2 linked regions of the Calidifontibacter indicus genome follow. The protein of the gene in region 1 interacts with the protein of each later gene in a pairwise test. Links are inferred from orthologs where the notes say so. Each region holds a gene or a part of one and is shown in the gene's direction. Other genes may lie near its edges. The genes, in order: recA and dprA.

The links.
Region 2: the proteins of recA (region 1) and dprA interact in binary tests that used the Bacillus subtilis proteins (3 or more experiments, as listed by UniProt). The link is inferred for Calidifontibacter indicus from one-to-one orthologs.

What each region holds. Positions count from the first base shown.
Region 1 is NZ_QTUA01000001.1:2,750,952-2,757,685, reverse strand. What follows is about bases 1,520-4,300. They hold recA (recombinase RecA), read left to right. Parts: upstream 1,520-2,277; coding sequence 2,278-3,324; downstream 3,325-4,300. Other genes in these bases: DFJ65_RS13085 (YccF domain-containing protein), read right to left, coding at 4,010-4,300; DFJ65_RS13090 (regulatory protein RecX), read left to right, coding at 3,442-3,987; DFJ65_RS13100 (DUF3046 domain-containing protein), read left to right, coding at 1,738-1,968; DFJ65_RS13105 (nitrilase-related carbon-nitrogen hydrolase), read right to left, coding at 1,520-1,670. In the rest of the region: DFJ65_RS13110 (agmatine deiminase family protein), read right to left, coding at 1-712; more of DFJ65_RS13105, read right to left, coding at 705-1,519; more of DFJ65_RS13085, read right to left, coding at 4,301-4,414; tRNA (N6-isopentenyl adenosine(37)-C2)-methylthiotransferase MiaB, read left to right, coding at 4,634-6,175; DFJ65_RS13075 (LysR family transcriptional regulator), read right to left, coding at 6,213-6,734. UniProt on the Bacillus subtilis protein: Multifunctional protein involved in homologous recombination, DNA repair and competence.
Region 2 is NZ_QTUA01000001.1:1,745,819-1,752,770, forward strand. What follows is about bases 1,769-4,767. They hold dprA (DNA-processing protein DprA), read left to right. Parts: upstream 1,769-2,687; coding sequence 2,688-3,848; downstream 3,849-4,767. Other genes in these bases: DFJ65_RS08330 (YifB family Mg chelatase-like AAA ATPase), read left to right, coding at 1,769-2,691; DFJ65_RS08340 (helix-turn-helix domain-containing protein), read right to left, coding at 3,829-4,308; DFJ65_RS08345 (hypothetical protein), read right to left, coding at 4,289-4,714. Outside these bases: DFJ65_RS08320 (DUF2079 domain-containing protein), read right to left, coding at 1-332; DFJ65_RS08325 (YraN family protein), read left to right, coding at 791-1,168; more of DFJ65_RS08330, read left to right, coding at 1,165-1,768; DFJ65_RS08350 (tyrosine recombinase XerC), read left to right, coding at 4,785-5,699; DFJ65_RS08355 (M23 family metallopeptidase), read right to left, coding at 6,778-6,952. UniProt on the Bacillus subtilis protein: Protein that helps load RecA onto ssDNA during transformation. Binds cooperatively to circular ssDNA, is able to bridge different segments of DNA. Favors the loading of RecA onto SsbA- or SsbB-coated ssDNA and formation of RecA-DNA filaments.

The sequences.
Region 1 (6,734 bases):
CGGGGTGGTCGGGGTGCTCCTGGTCGTGCACCAGCACCACGCCCGGCTCGGTGAACGTGGCCACGATGTCGATGTGGCCGCGGGTGCCGAACTCGTCGTAGTCGCGGGTGAGACCGCGGGGCAGCCAGAGGCACTTCGTCGCGCCGAGGCAGCGGGCCATCTCCGCCTCGATGTCGGCCTTGGTGGCGTCGGGATTGCGACCCGGGTCGAGTTGCACGGTCTCGGTGAGCAGCACGGTGCCCTCGCCGTCGACGTGGATGCCGCCGCCCTCGTTGACGATGGGTGAGGGCACGATCACGGCCCCGGTCAGAGCGCCGATCCGGGCGGCGACCAACGCGTCCTTGTCCCAGCTCGCCCACGACTGAGCACCCCAGCCGTTGAACACCCAGTCGACCGCGCCGAGTTCGCCGTCCGCACCGAGCACGAAGGTGGGGCCGATGTCGCGCATCCACGCGTCGTCCAGTTCGGCCTCGTGCAGTTCGACGGCGGCATCGACGAGTTCGCGCGCGATCGGGAGATCGTCGGCGGTGACCAGCATGTGCACCGGCTCGAACCGCGCGACCGCGTTCGCGACCGCGGCCCACGTGCGACGGGCCGCGTCGGCCTCCTCCTCGGTGTCGCCGAGGGTGTAGCCCTGGCTCGGGAACGCCATCCAGACGCGGTCCTGCGGGGCCCACTCGGCGGGCATCCGCCACGACATGGTGTCAGGCATTCGGGTCGACCCGGACGTGCTCCGGACGCACCGGCTCGGCGAGCGCGGCATAGGTGTCCGGACGGCGGGTCGACAGGAACGGGAACAGGTCGATCCAGTCCTTGCCCTGGGCGAGGTCGAGGTCGGTGACCAGCACCGCCTCCTCGTCGCGCGGGGCCTGCACCAGCACGCGACCGTAGGGGTCGGCGACGAAGGAGGAGCCGTAGAAGGTGATGAGGCCCTCGCTGCCGATGCGGTTGGGCACGACCACGAACAGGCCGTTGGCGATGGCGTGCCCGACGATGGTGTGCTGCCACAGCGGCTGGGTGTCGAAGTCGGGGTGGTCGGGCTCGGAGCCGATCGCGGTCGGGTAGACCAGCACCTGCGCTCCGCCCAGCGCGTAGGAGCGGGCGACCTCCGGGAACCACTCGTCCCAGCAGGTCGGCAGCCCGAGCTTCACCGCGGGCTCCTGCAGGTCGACGACCGGGTAGGCGCCTTCGGCCGGGCCCGGACGGAAGTACTTGTCCTCGTAGTAACCGGCGGTGACCGGGATGTGCGTCTTGCGGGTGCGTGCCACGAGTTCACCGGCGGGGGAGACGAGGATCGCGGTGTTCAGCCCGCGTCCGTCGGCCTCGGGTGCCTTCTCGAACAGCGAGGCGTGCACATGCACGCCGAAGTCCTTGGCGGCCTGCGCGGCGAAGGTGAAGGTGGGGCCGTCGGTCAGCGACTCCGCGGTCGCGTCGGGCTCGCCCGCCGGCAGGGTGTCGGCGGGGTACCGTGACAACGTCAGCTCCGGCAGGAACACGATGGTGGCGCCGGCCTCGGCCGCTTGCCGGATGCCGTCGCGCAGTGCGGCGACCAACTCCTCGGCGTTCTCGCGCCAGTGGTGCTGCACCAGCCCGACACGCACCGGCCCGGACGTGGGTTCCTCGACCCGGGCGTACGACGTGGGGACCTGGGTGGATGTAATCAACCGCATAGTCGCCAAGTATGGCCGAGTCGCCCCGAGTTGCACATCGAAGGTTTGCGACACTGGCGCGGTGCGGATGAGCGAGTTCTGGCGGCTGGTCGAGGAGGAGTTCGGCAGCGGCTACGGTCGCGTGCTGATCGACTCGCATGTGCTGGCCGAAGTCGGCTACCGCACGGGCGGCGAGGCGCTCGCGGCCGGCGTCGCCCCGCGCGAGGTGTGGCGGGCGTTGTGCGTCGAGATGGAAGTGCCCAAGGAGCGCTGGCTCGGCAAGGACCGTCCGATCCGTGACGGCGGCCGGGCCGACTGAACGACGGCGCGCGACACGCGACACGCCTGCGCCGATGCTCGTACGAATGTTCGATCTGGTGGCGTAGGCTCATCCCCAGGTGCCACACCAGGGCCATTTCGTCCCCAGGCGTGGAGACGGCAGCGGTGGTTGTCGGTGGTGGCCCCTAGCGTCTGACCTCAGTCGAACCCACACGCAGGTTCGCACCGGTCGCCGGTAGGCGCGTTCACCACGAGACCCATAGGAGCATCGCTCATGGCAGCTGCAACAGGCACCCGGAACGTCCCGGCAGCCGACAACGCCAACAAGATCAAGTCCCTCGACGCCGTGATGGCGCAGATCGAGAAGGCCCACGGCAAGGGTTCGGTCATGCGGCTCGGCGACGACGTCCGTCCGCCGATCGACGTCATCCCCACCGGTTCGATCGCGCTCGATGTCGCGCTCGGCATCGGCGGTCTCCCGCGTGGCCGCGTGGTGGAGATCTACGGTCCGGAGTCGTCCGGTAAGACCACCGTCGCGCTGCACGCGGTCGCCAACGCCCAGAAGAACGGCGGCATCGCCGCGTTCATCGACGCCGAGCACGCGCTCGACCCCGAATACGCGAAGAAGCTGGGCGTCGACATCGACTCGCTGCTGGTCAGCCAGCCCGACACCGGTGAGCAGGCGCTCGAGATCGCCGACATGCTGATCCGCTCCGGGTCGCTCGACATCATCGTCATCGACTCGGTGGCCGCGCTCGTGCCGCGCGCCGAGATCGAGGGCGAGATGGGTGACAGCCACGTCGGTCTTCAGGCCCGCCTGATGAGCCAGGCGCTGCGCAAGATCACCGGTGCCCTCAACTCCACCGGCACCACCGCGATCTTCATCAACCAGCTGCGCGAGAAGATCGGTGTGATGTTCGGTTCGCCCGAGACCACGACCGGTGGAAAGGCGCTGAAGTTCTACGCCTCGGTGCGTCTCGACGTGCGTCGCATCGAGACGTTGAAGGACGGCACCGACGCGGTCGGTAACCGCACCCGCGTCAAGGTCGTCAAGAACAAGGTGTCCCCGCCGTTCAAGCAGGCCGAGTTCGACATCCTCTACGGCCAGGGCATCTCCCGCGAGGGCGGCCTGATCGACATGGGTGTCGAGCACGGCTTCGTGCGCAAGGCCGGAGCCTGGTACACCTACGACGGCGACCAGCTGGGGCAGGGCAAGGAGAACGCCCGTAACTTCCTCAAGGACAACCCCGACGCCGCCGACGAGCTCGAGCGCAAGATCAAGGAGAAGCTCGGGGTCGGCCCGAAGGCGGCCGACGCCGAGACCGGCGAGCCCGACGGTGACGTGGCCGGTGGCGCTCCGCTCGCCGCCGTCAAGGAAGTCGCCGTCGACTTCTGATCGGGATGACTCCCAGTGACCAATCCCTTTGATCGGCAGTCGAGTCCGCCGGATTTCGTTGATCCGGCGGACTCGACGCCCCTCGAGACACGCGAGGCTGCGACGTCCGCGAAGCCGGTGAAACCGGCCCGCGAACGCAAGAAGAAGCGTGCTGCGCCCGCGCCGGAGCAAGACCGCGACGCCGACCCCTACGAGGTGGCGCGCACGATCGTGCTGCGCCAGCTGACGATGGCGCCGCGCAGCCGAAAGCAGTTGTCCGACAAGCTCGCTCAACGCGGATGTGACCCCGACATCGCCGACGCCGTGCTCGACCGGATGACCGAGGTCGGCCTCATCGACGACGAGGCCTACGCGCGGATGCTCGTGCGTTCCCAGCAGGCCGGCCGCGGTCTCGCCAAACGGGCACTCGCTCAAGAGTTGCGCAAGAAGGGCGTCGACGACGACATCACCCGAGCGACCCTCGACGAGGTCGACCCGGAGGACGAGAAGGAGCGTGCTCGCGCGCTCGTCGCCAAGAAGATGCGCTCGATGCACGGACTCGACGCGACCGTGCAGACCCGTCGCCTCGCCGGCATGCTCGCCCGCAAGGGCTACTCGTCGTCGGTCTCGTGGTTGGTGATCCGCGAGGCGATCGCCGACGCGCCCGAGCACCAGCGCGACTGAGCACTTTCGACCTGGCGCCGGCTCACACCCGGTAGTACGCCCCGGCGCGCAGCGAGTCCTCGTCGACGATCTGCTTGCCGAGCGGGAAGAGCGCGGCCGGGATCATCTTGAGGTTCGCCCAGGCGAAGGGGATGCCGATGATCGTGATCGCGAGGCCGACGGCGGTGACGACATGCGCGATCGCCAGCCAGATACCGGCCAGGATGAACCACAGCACGTTGCCGATCGCCGACCCGACGCCCGCGGTCGGCTTGTCGATCACCGTCCGCCCGAAGGGCCACACCGCGAAGTTGCCGAGTCGGAACGAGGCGATCCCGAACGGGATCGTCACGATCAGGAGGCACATGATCACTCCGGCCAGCGCGTAGGCGAGCCAGAGCCAGAAGCCGGCGAACACGAACCAGACGATGTTGAGCAGTGTCTTCACGTCGCCCATTCTCACCTGTGGCCGCTTGCTCGCACCTATGGTGCGGTCATGGCAGTTCGAAATCCAGCGGCAAGAGCGGGGTTCGCCCTTGCCGGCGTGCACGTCTGCGTCGGAGCATTGCTGGTCATCGGCTGGTTGGGCATGTTGGGGCTTGCCTTCTTAGCGGGGCAACCCGGGCAATTCGGCGCCTCCGCGCTGACGCCGTACCCTTGATCGGTCATGACGAAGGCGGCCGGTGAAGCGATGAAGACGTACGAAGTGCGCACCCACGGATGTCAGATGAACGTCCACGACTCCGAACGGATCAGCGGGCTCTTGGAGTCGGCGGGCTACGTCGACTCCGCGTCGTTGTCCCCGGGCGATCGCCCGCAGGTGCCCGACGTCGTCGTGTTCAACACCTGCGCCGTCCGCGAGAACGCCGACAACAAGTTGTACGGCTCGCTGGGCCACCTGCGTCCGTGGAAGGACATCAACCCCGACCTGCAGATCGCCGTCGGTGGTTGCCTCGCGCAGAAGGACCGCGCATCGATCGTCGAGCGGGCGCCGTGGGTCGACGTCGTCTTCGGCACGCACAACGTCGGCGCGCTGCCGGTGTTGCTGGAGCGCGCCCGGCACAACGCCGACGCGCAGGTCGAGATCGTCGAGTCACTGGAGACCTTCCCCTCGACGCTGCCGACCCGACGTGACTCCGCATACAGCGGCTGGGTGTCGATCTCGGTCGGCTGCAACAACACCTGCACGTTCTGCATCGTGCCGGCGCTGCGCGGCAAGGAGAAGGACCGCCGTCCGGGCGACATCCTCGCCGAGGTGCAGGCACTGGTCGACCAAGGCGTCGTCGAGATCACGCTGCTCGGTCAGAACGTCAACAGCTACGGCGTGGAGTTCGGCGACCGGCAGGCGTTCAGCAAACTGCTGCGGTCGTGCGGCGAGATCGACGGCCTCGAGCGGGTGCGCTTCACCTCGCCGCACCCGGCCGCGTTCACCGACGACGTGATCGAGGCGATGGCCGAGACCCCGAACGTGATGCCCTCGCTGCACATGCCGCTGCAGTCGGGCTCGGACAAGGTGCTGCGCGAGATGAAGCGCTCGTACCGTTCGGCGAAGTTCCTCGGCATCCTCGATCGGGTGCGTGACCGCATCCCGCACGCCGCGATCACCACCGACATCATCGTCGGGTTCCCGGGCGAGACCGAGGCCGACTTCGAGGAGACCATGCGGGTCGTTCGCGAGGCGCGGTTCTCCTCGGCGTTCACCTTCCAGTACTCCATCCGTCCGGGCACCCCGGCCGCGACGATGCCCGACCAGTTGCCGAAGGCCGTCGTGCAGGATCGCTTCGACCGGCTGCTCGAACTGCAGGAGGGCATCTCCTGGGCCGAGAACCGCACGATCGAGGGCCGCACCATCGAGGTGCTCGTCGCACCCACCGAGGGCAAGCGCGACAACGAGACCGGCCGCATGTCGGGTCGTGCGCAGGACAACCGCCTCGTGCACTTCGCGGTGCCGACCGGTGACGGTGTCGAGCTTCCGCGGCCCGGTGACTTCGTCAAGGTCGACGTCACGTACGGCGCCGCGCACCACCTGATCGCGGACGGCGTGCTCGATGGCGGCACCTTCGAGGTGCGCCGCTCGCGTGGCGGCGACGCCTGGGAGGCCTTGCAGCCGGGTCGCGCCGAGGGAGCGACCGCGAAGCCGAAGGTGTCGCTCGGCATGCCCTCGATCGGCAAGCCGGCTCCGGTCGAAGCTCCCGCCTGCGGGATCTGAGCGGGCATCTCGCCCGACGCCTCGACCAGCACACAGGCTAGGTGCGCGCGAGGTCGCGCACCGCGGCGATGTGGTCGGCCAACACCGCACCGCGTCGCCACACGATGCCGATGTCGCGGTGAGCATCGTTGTCGCGCAACGGGATCAGTCGGATGCCTTCGGTATTGTTGGTCTGATCGTCGTCGGGCAACAGGCCGACGCCGATGCCCGCCGACACGAGCCCGGCGACCGTCGCGAGTTCCTGGCACTCCAGCGCGATCGTCGGGGTGAAACCCGCCGCCGAGCACACCTCGTCGAGCACGTGCCGGATGCCGAAACCGTGGGCCATGCTGACGAACGTCTCGTCACGCAGTCGCTCGGCCCAGATGGTGCGCTCACCGGCCAGCGGGTGATCCAGTGGCACGGCCAACTGCACGCGCTGGCGCTGCAGCAACCGCCAGGCGAGTTGGTCGTCGTCCGGGCGGGGTGCCACCACGCCCAGGTCGAGTTCGCCGCGCCGCACCCGCGAGGTGACATCGAGCGAGGCGCCCTGGAAGAGTTCGAATCCGATGCCGGGGTC
Region 2 (6,952 bases), 1.0 Mb from region 1 along the record:
AGGGCCGCACCGAGGACGCCCGGGCCGAGGCACAGGAGCATGGTCGCTACGATGAGTGCGTATCGAGACCCAAGACTCCGGTACGCGTAGGCGGCAATGAGTGCGACGGTCAGTCCGAGCGAGAACGCTTGGGCGACCAATAGGACTCGAGGGTCGGGCCAGAATCGCCAGCCCATTGCCACGACCGCCATGATCGGACTGAAGTGGTCACCGAGCAGGTCGATCTGGCGAATATCGGAATGCGGTAACCGGCCGTGCGACCACGATTGGGCCGATTGCGCAAAAATGCCCAAGTCGTACCCGGTCGCAAGCCCGTTGGACCATCGGTTCATCGCCAACAGCGCGAACCATACTGTGGATAGCGAGAAAGCGACGGCAAACTGGCACCAGCCGCGACGGGGTCGCTGCGCGTTGGGACTGGTGTGAGCTACTGCGGCTGTCAAAGATTCCCCCTTGTCACCGACCAGTGTGCCAGTCAGCCAAATTGGTCGTGCGTGCACTCTTGGTCCGCCCGTGAACACCTCCTGGACGGCATTCGACAACGTTCCGCCCGCGCCAGTCGGTAACGCAGGAGCGGCCTGCCGCGTGACCTATCCCGCAGGGCCACACAGCTCCCGCAGGGCCACACAGCCGCGAACGCAACTCACGACGGCTTGTCGTGTGGGATCGGTTGGGTGCACGGCGGTGGTCCCCACAGCCACCCGGTTGCGCGGTGTCCGTCCACAGAACGGCGACCGGCACCTCACGCACGGCTCTTCGTCGCGCAGGCTCACCCGCGGAGGTGAGCTCGATGGACGAGGAGATGACCCGGCACCGGCGGTCGCTGGGAGCACAGGGCGAGGAGATCGCGGCCGATTATCTGCGGTCGTTGGATTGGTCTCTGCTGGAACGGAATTGGCGCTGCAACGAGGGTGAACTCGACATGATCGCGTATGACTGCGAGACAGGTGCGGTGGTCGCGGTCGAGGTGAAGACCCGCAATACGGCCCACTTCGGCCGGCCGGTCGAACACGTGGGGCAGGACAAGATCGACCGGGTGCACCGGTTGGTGCGGCGGTGGCTGTACGAGCAGGGTCTGTTCGCCCGGGAGGTGCGGGTCGACCTCATCGGCATCGTGCTGGTCGACGACGCGGTGGTCGACCTGGAGCACCTGCGGGACATCGCATGACGATCGGTCGCACCCTCTGCGTCGCGGTCAACGGCATCGAGGGCACCGTCGTCGAGGTCGAGGCGATGACCGGCGACGGCAAACCCGCGTTCACGATCATCGGGTTGCCCGACACCGCCTGTCGGCAGGCACCCGACCGCATCCGTGCCGCCGCCACGAACTGCAAGCTGAAGATGCCGCGCGAGAAGATCACGGTGAACCTCTCGCCGGCCAACCTCACCAAGCAGGGCAGTGGCTACGACCTGGCCATCGCGATGGCGACCCTTGCGACCCGCGACGACGTCGATGCGGCGTTGATTCGTGGTGTGGTGCATCTCGGCGAACTCGGTCTCGACGGCACCCTTCGGCCGGTCAATGCGGTGCTGCCCGCGGTGCTCGCGGCCCGTGCGGCCGGGGTGAAGACCGTGGTCGTGCCGGTCGCCAACGCCCGGGAGGCAGGGTTGGTCGAGGGCATCGAGGTGGTGCCCGCGGCGTCCCTCGACACCCTCGTGGCCCGATACAAGGCGATGCGTCGGCGGTGGCGGCTGCCCGAGCCGCCGGAGTTGCCGACGATGAGTCGCGCGAACACTCGTTCGGTGCCCGACATGGCCGACGTGATCGGTCAGCCCGAGGCGCGGTTCGCGCTCGAAGTCGCCGCCGCCGGCATGCACAACCTGTCGATGGTCGGCCCGCCCGGAGCCGGCAAGACCATGCTGGCGGAGCGGCTCGCCGGCATCCTGCCGCCGCTCGACGACGAGACCGCGTTGCAGGCGACCGCGGTGCACTCGGTGCTCGGGGTGCTGAAGGACGGTGAGTTGGTGCGGCGTCCGCCCTTCGTCGCGCCGCACCACGGCGCCAGCATGACCGCGATCATCGGTGGTGGTGCCGGACGCGTGCGACCGGGCGCGATCTCCCGGGCGCACGGCGGCGTGTTGTTCCTGGATGAGGCCCCGGAGTTTCACCGGGAGGTGCTCGATGCGCTGCGCCAACCGCTGGAATCGGGCACGGTGCAGGTGGCGCGCTCGGTGGGTGTGTTCACGTATCCGGCGCGGTTCCAGCTGGTGCTGGCCGCGAACCCGTGTCCGTGCGGTCAGGGCCTCACCCGCAACTGCACCTGTTCGGCGCCGGTGCTGCGCACCTACCGCAGTCGGTTGTCGGGGCCCTTGCTCGACCGGGTCGATGTGCAGTTGCGTGTTCACGCGGTCAAGCGGGTGACGAACGCGCCGCCGCAGGAGACCTCGGAAGCGATCGGGGAGCGGGTGCTGCGTGCCCGCGCGGCGCAGCGGGAGCGGTGGCGGGCGGTCGGCCGGACGACCAACGGGTCGGTGCCGGGGCCGGTGCTGCGCTCGAGTGCGTGGCGGTTGCCGGCGGAGGTCACGCGTCCGTTGGATGCGCAGCTCGACCGCGGCTTGCTGACGCTGCGCGGCTACGACCGCTGTTTGCGCGTTGCGTGGACGCTCAGCGACCTGGCCGGCGCACCGCGTCCGCAGGCAGCGCACCTGTTGCAGGCCCTCGGGCTGCGTTCGGGGCAGGAGGCGGCATGAACAACCACCAGTCTGAAGCGTCTGAGACCTCGTCGGCGTCATCGCAGTTGCCGCATTGGGCGGGTCTGTCACCCGAGCGCGCCGCGCGGGTGCGGCTCAGCGTGGCGGTGGAACCGTGCGACCGGGTGGTCGCGCCGCAACTGGTCGGGCTCGACGGCGTGTCGGCGTGGAACGCGGTCGCCCAGGGCCTGCGGGGTCCGTTCGCCAGGTGTCGGTCACGGGTGGAGCAGGTCGACCTGATGCGGCTGTGGTCGGTGGCACGGGCCACCCGGATGCGGGTGGTGATCCCTGGCGATGACGAGTGGCCGTCCGGGCTCGACGATCTTCCGGTGCCGCCGTGGTGCCTGTGGGTACGCGGCGAGGGGCGGCTGGAGGAACTCACCCGGCGGTCGGTCGCGATCGTCGGATCGCGGGCGGCCACCGCGTACGGATCGGGAGTCGCACGCTCGATGGCGGCGGACCTCGGCGACGCCGGCTTCGTGGTGGTGTCGGGCGCGGCCACCGGCATCGACATCGCGGCGCATCAAGGTGCGCTCGGTGCCGGACGACCGACGGTGGCCGCGCTGGCGTGCGGTCTGGATCGTGCCTATCCGGCGGCGCACCGCGACCAACTCGACCGCATCCGCGACGACGGGGTGTTGGTGTCGGAGTATCCGCCGGGGCAGACCCCGATGAAGTACCGCTTCCTCGCGCGCAACCGGTTGATCGCCGCGATGACCGCGGCGACGGTCGTGGTCGAAGCCGGGCTGCGGTCGGGGTCGTTGAACACCGCCGGCCATGCCGTCGATCTGGCCCGCCCGGTCGCGGCGGTGCCCGGTCCGGTCACATCGGCAACGAGCATCGGATGCCACGAGTTGATCCGCCAAGGCGCGGTGTTGGTGTCGGACGCCTCGGACGTGCTGGAGTTGCTCGGCCCGCTGAGCGTGCCCGCCCTCGACCCGAAACGGGAGCAGGACACGATGCTCGACCTGTTGTCGGAGGTCGCCGGTCGCACCCGCGACGCCTTCCCGACCGGTCGTTCCGTCAGCGTCGACGTCCTGGTCGCCCGGGCCGGCCTGGAGGTGGGCGAGGTGCTCGCCGGGTTGGGGGAGTTGCGGGCGCTCGGCATGGTCGAACAACGTGACGAAGGGTGGTGCCTCACCCGGGCCGGTCAGTGAGCGCGCTGTCCACGACTGACTCGATGTCGGTCTTTGCGCCGGCCTTTGCGTCGGTCGCTGCGTCCGGACCGCAGTCGAGCGGCGTGTCGGGCCACGGTTCGCCGGAGTCGAGTTCGGCCCGCCACGACGTCAACCGGGCCCGGGCCTCGAGGAGCATCCGCTCCTTCTCCTCCAGCGCCGCCTCCAGTCGGTCGATGGCGGCCCGCGCGGCGTCGATCCGCTCGCGCACCGTGCGGGTCTCGGTCTTGGCCGCCAGCATCCCGCGCACCTGCTCCAAGCTGAAGCCGACCTCGCGCAGGGCGGTGATGACCTGCAACTGGTCGAGCGTCGACTCCTCGTAGCGGCGAGCGCCACCGAGGGTCCGGTCCGGTGCGGGGATGAGACCTTCGCGCTCGTAGTAGCGCAGCGCATCGGCGCTGAGCCCGCTGCGGCGCGACACCTCACCGATGGGCAGCGACATACCAGGAGTACAACACGAGGGCGGCCGCGACGAGCGTCGCCCGCACCACGTGGTGGCTCAGGTGGAACTCGCCGATGGTGCGACCCCACAGCAGCGGTGCGGCGCAGACCAGGGCGGCTGCGATGACGGCGAGTGCGATCAACGCCTCGCGCGGCCCACCGCCCGCCGATCGGTCGGGGAGCCCGGCGAGCACAACCGCCGCGAGGCTCAGCACGGCCGCGGAAAGGTAGGCCACCGCGGGCGCGCCGAGGGCGACGGCGTCGAGACCGGTGCCCGATGCCTCGCGGGCGAGGGCGGCAAGGGCGAGCAGTTGAGACAGGGCGATGAGCGCGAAGGGGGTCAGCAGGAGAATCCATATGACGACGAGCCAAGACCCTGGAGCGCGCTCCAGGTCAAGTCCCAGCACCGAACTTGGTGGGCAGCTGAACCGTGCGGCGTTACCGGCCGGAACGGTGCGCCGGCACTAAGTTGCGATCATGAGCAGCGCGCCCGACGAGCACCTCGTCGCGGACTTCCTCACCCATCTGCGGGTCGAGCGCAACCGGTCCGACCACACCGTGCGGGCCTACGGCGGCGACCTGGAGGCGCTGTCGGGGTTCCTGGCCGAGCGGGGCGTCGACCGATGGGACGACGTCGCTCTGGCCGACCTGCGTTCGTGGCTGGCGTCGATGGACGAAGCCGGCGCGGCGAAGTCGACCATCGCGCGGCGTGCGACGAGCGTGCGCGCGTTCTTCCGGTGGGCGGTGCGACGGGGCGCGCTCGCGCAAGATCCGGCGTTGCGGCTGCAGTCTCCCAAGAAATCCAAGACGCTCCCCGGGGTACTGCGTCAGTCGACGGCCGGCGAACTCATGGACGTCGCGGCGGTCGCCGCCGACGACGCCGACCCGGTGCACCTGCGTGACCGAGCGGCCCTCGAACTGCTCTACTCAAGCGGTTTGCGCATCGGCGAACTCGTCGGCCTCGACATCGACGATGTCGACCGGGAACGGATGGTCGTGCGGGTGCTCGGTAAGGGAAACAAGGAACGCACCGTTCCGTTCGGCCGGCCTGTCGCTCGCGCGCTCGACGCCTGGCTCGACACCGGCCGCCCGCAACTGGCGACCGCGACGTCGGGGCCGGCGGTGTTCCTCGGCCGACGCGGCGCCCGCGTCGATCCGCGCACCGTGCGGCGCTCGCTGGAGAACCTCCTACGACATGTGCCCGACGCCCCCGAACTCAGCCCGCACGGCTTGCGGCACAGTGCCGCCACCCACATGCTCGAGGGCGGCGCCGACCTGCGGATGGTGCAGGAGATGCTCGGTCACTCCAGCCTCGCGACGACGCAGGTCTACACCCACGTCTCGGTCGAGCGGCTGCGGCGCTCGTTCAGTCAGGCGCACCCTCGTGCCTGAGCTGCGGCGGCCCCAGCACCAACCGAACAGCCGCCCTGGCAGCCGACCCCAGCAGCGAGCACCCCACCAAGAGTTCCCTGGCGGCACGTAAGTGGCGGCTGTAGCATCAGGATACTTCGCTGGCGTCGGATCGTTGTTCGGGCCGGAAGGAACCGTCATCGGTGGCGTCGCCGGCTTCACGTATGGTTGCGGAGCAGGAGTAATCGCAAATGCAACGCTCGGCTTCAATCCGATCCAGGACTTCCATCAGCCCTTTACACAATGAGGTCGAATGGTGGTGAGTCATAGCCACGTGAAACGTGATCAAGCTAGAAAGAGTACGTTCCCGGCATGGTTGTACCTAGCAGCGATTGCAACAGGAGCCCTTACCTTTGGAGGATCGCAACTCAAACAATCGAATGAGGGCTTGGGGTCGCTCCTCCAAATATTGTCGCTCCCGCTCGCGATCGTCACACTATGGGGGGTTGTCCGCTACTTTCGCGTGTTATTCAACAGCATCGAAGATGGCGACGATACTAAGGATCGCGGCGAACGGTGATTGACCACGTCGGGACATGCGATCCCAGGCCTTGGGGCGCTATCTCTCACGCAAGGCCCTCCCGACTCGCCGACTAGCTGGCGGGGCTGGGTAGGCTATCTCTGGGTGACAGAAGGGGGCCAAAACGCTGGTTGTGGCCCCCTGATCCTGATGTGTGTGGAACATTTACTGACCGAGCCCTCGATCAGGTGCCGCCCCGGTACGGCGTGGGGGTGCCAGCCATTCATTGGACCAGCCGCGCGCCGGACCGGTGCCGGCGGCCGGGAACCGAGGTCGCCCGGAGCTGCCGTGAGCTGCGGCCTGTTGGGCCTCGATCGCCTCTGCCGGCAGCTCCGGCGCGGGAGTGGTGCGCATCGACGAGGGGACGCGGCCGGCCTCGACGTCATCCCCGCGCCGACCAGGACAGGCACGAGCTGCTGCTGGGTGATGGTTTTGCCGCGACCAAGGTCGACGAGCTCCTGGCGGGCGGCCTGCGCACCTCGCAGAGCGCGCACGGTGCGCTGGATCTGCTTCATCACCGCGTACCAGTGACCACGCCGCTCAGGGCACCGGCAACAGTCGCACCCGGGTTGATCCGAGCAAGGTGAGCGGGTCGCGGTAGTCGCGCGGCCCGACCAGCAGCCCCCAATGCAGGCAACTGCGCGGAGCGCAGTGCGACCCACCGGCAGCGAGCGTGCCGACGCGATCGCCGCCGGCCACCGAGGTGCCCACCGCG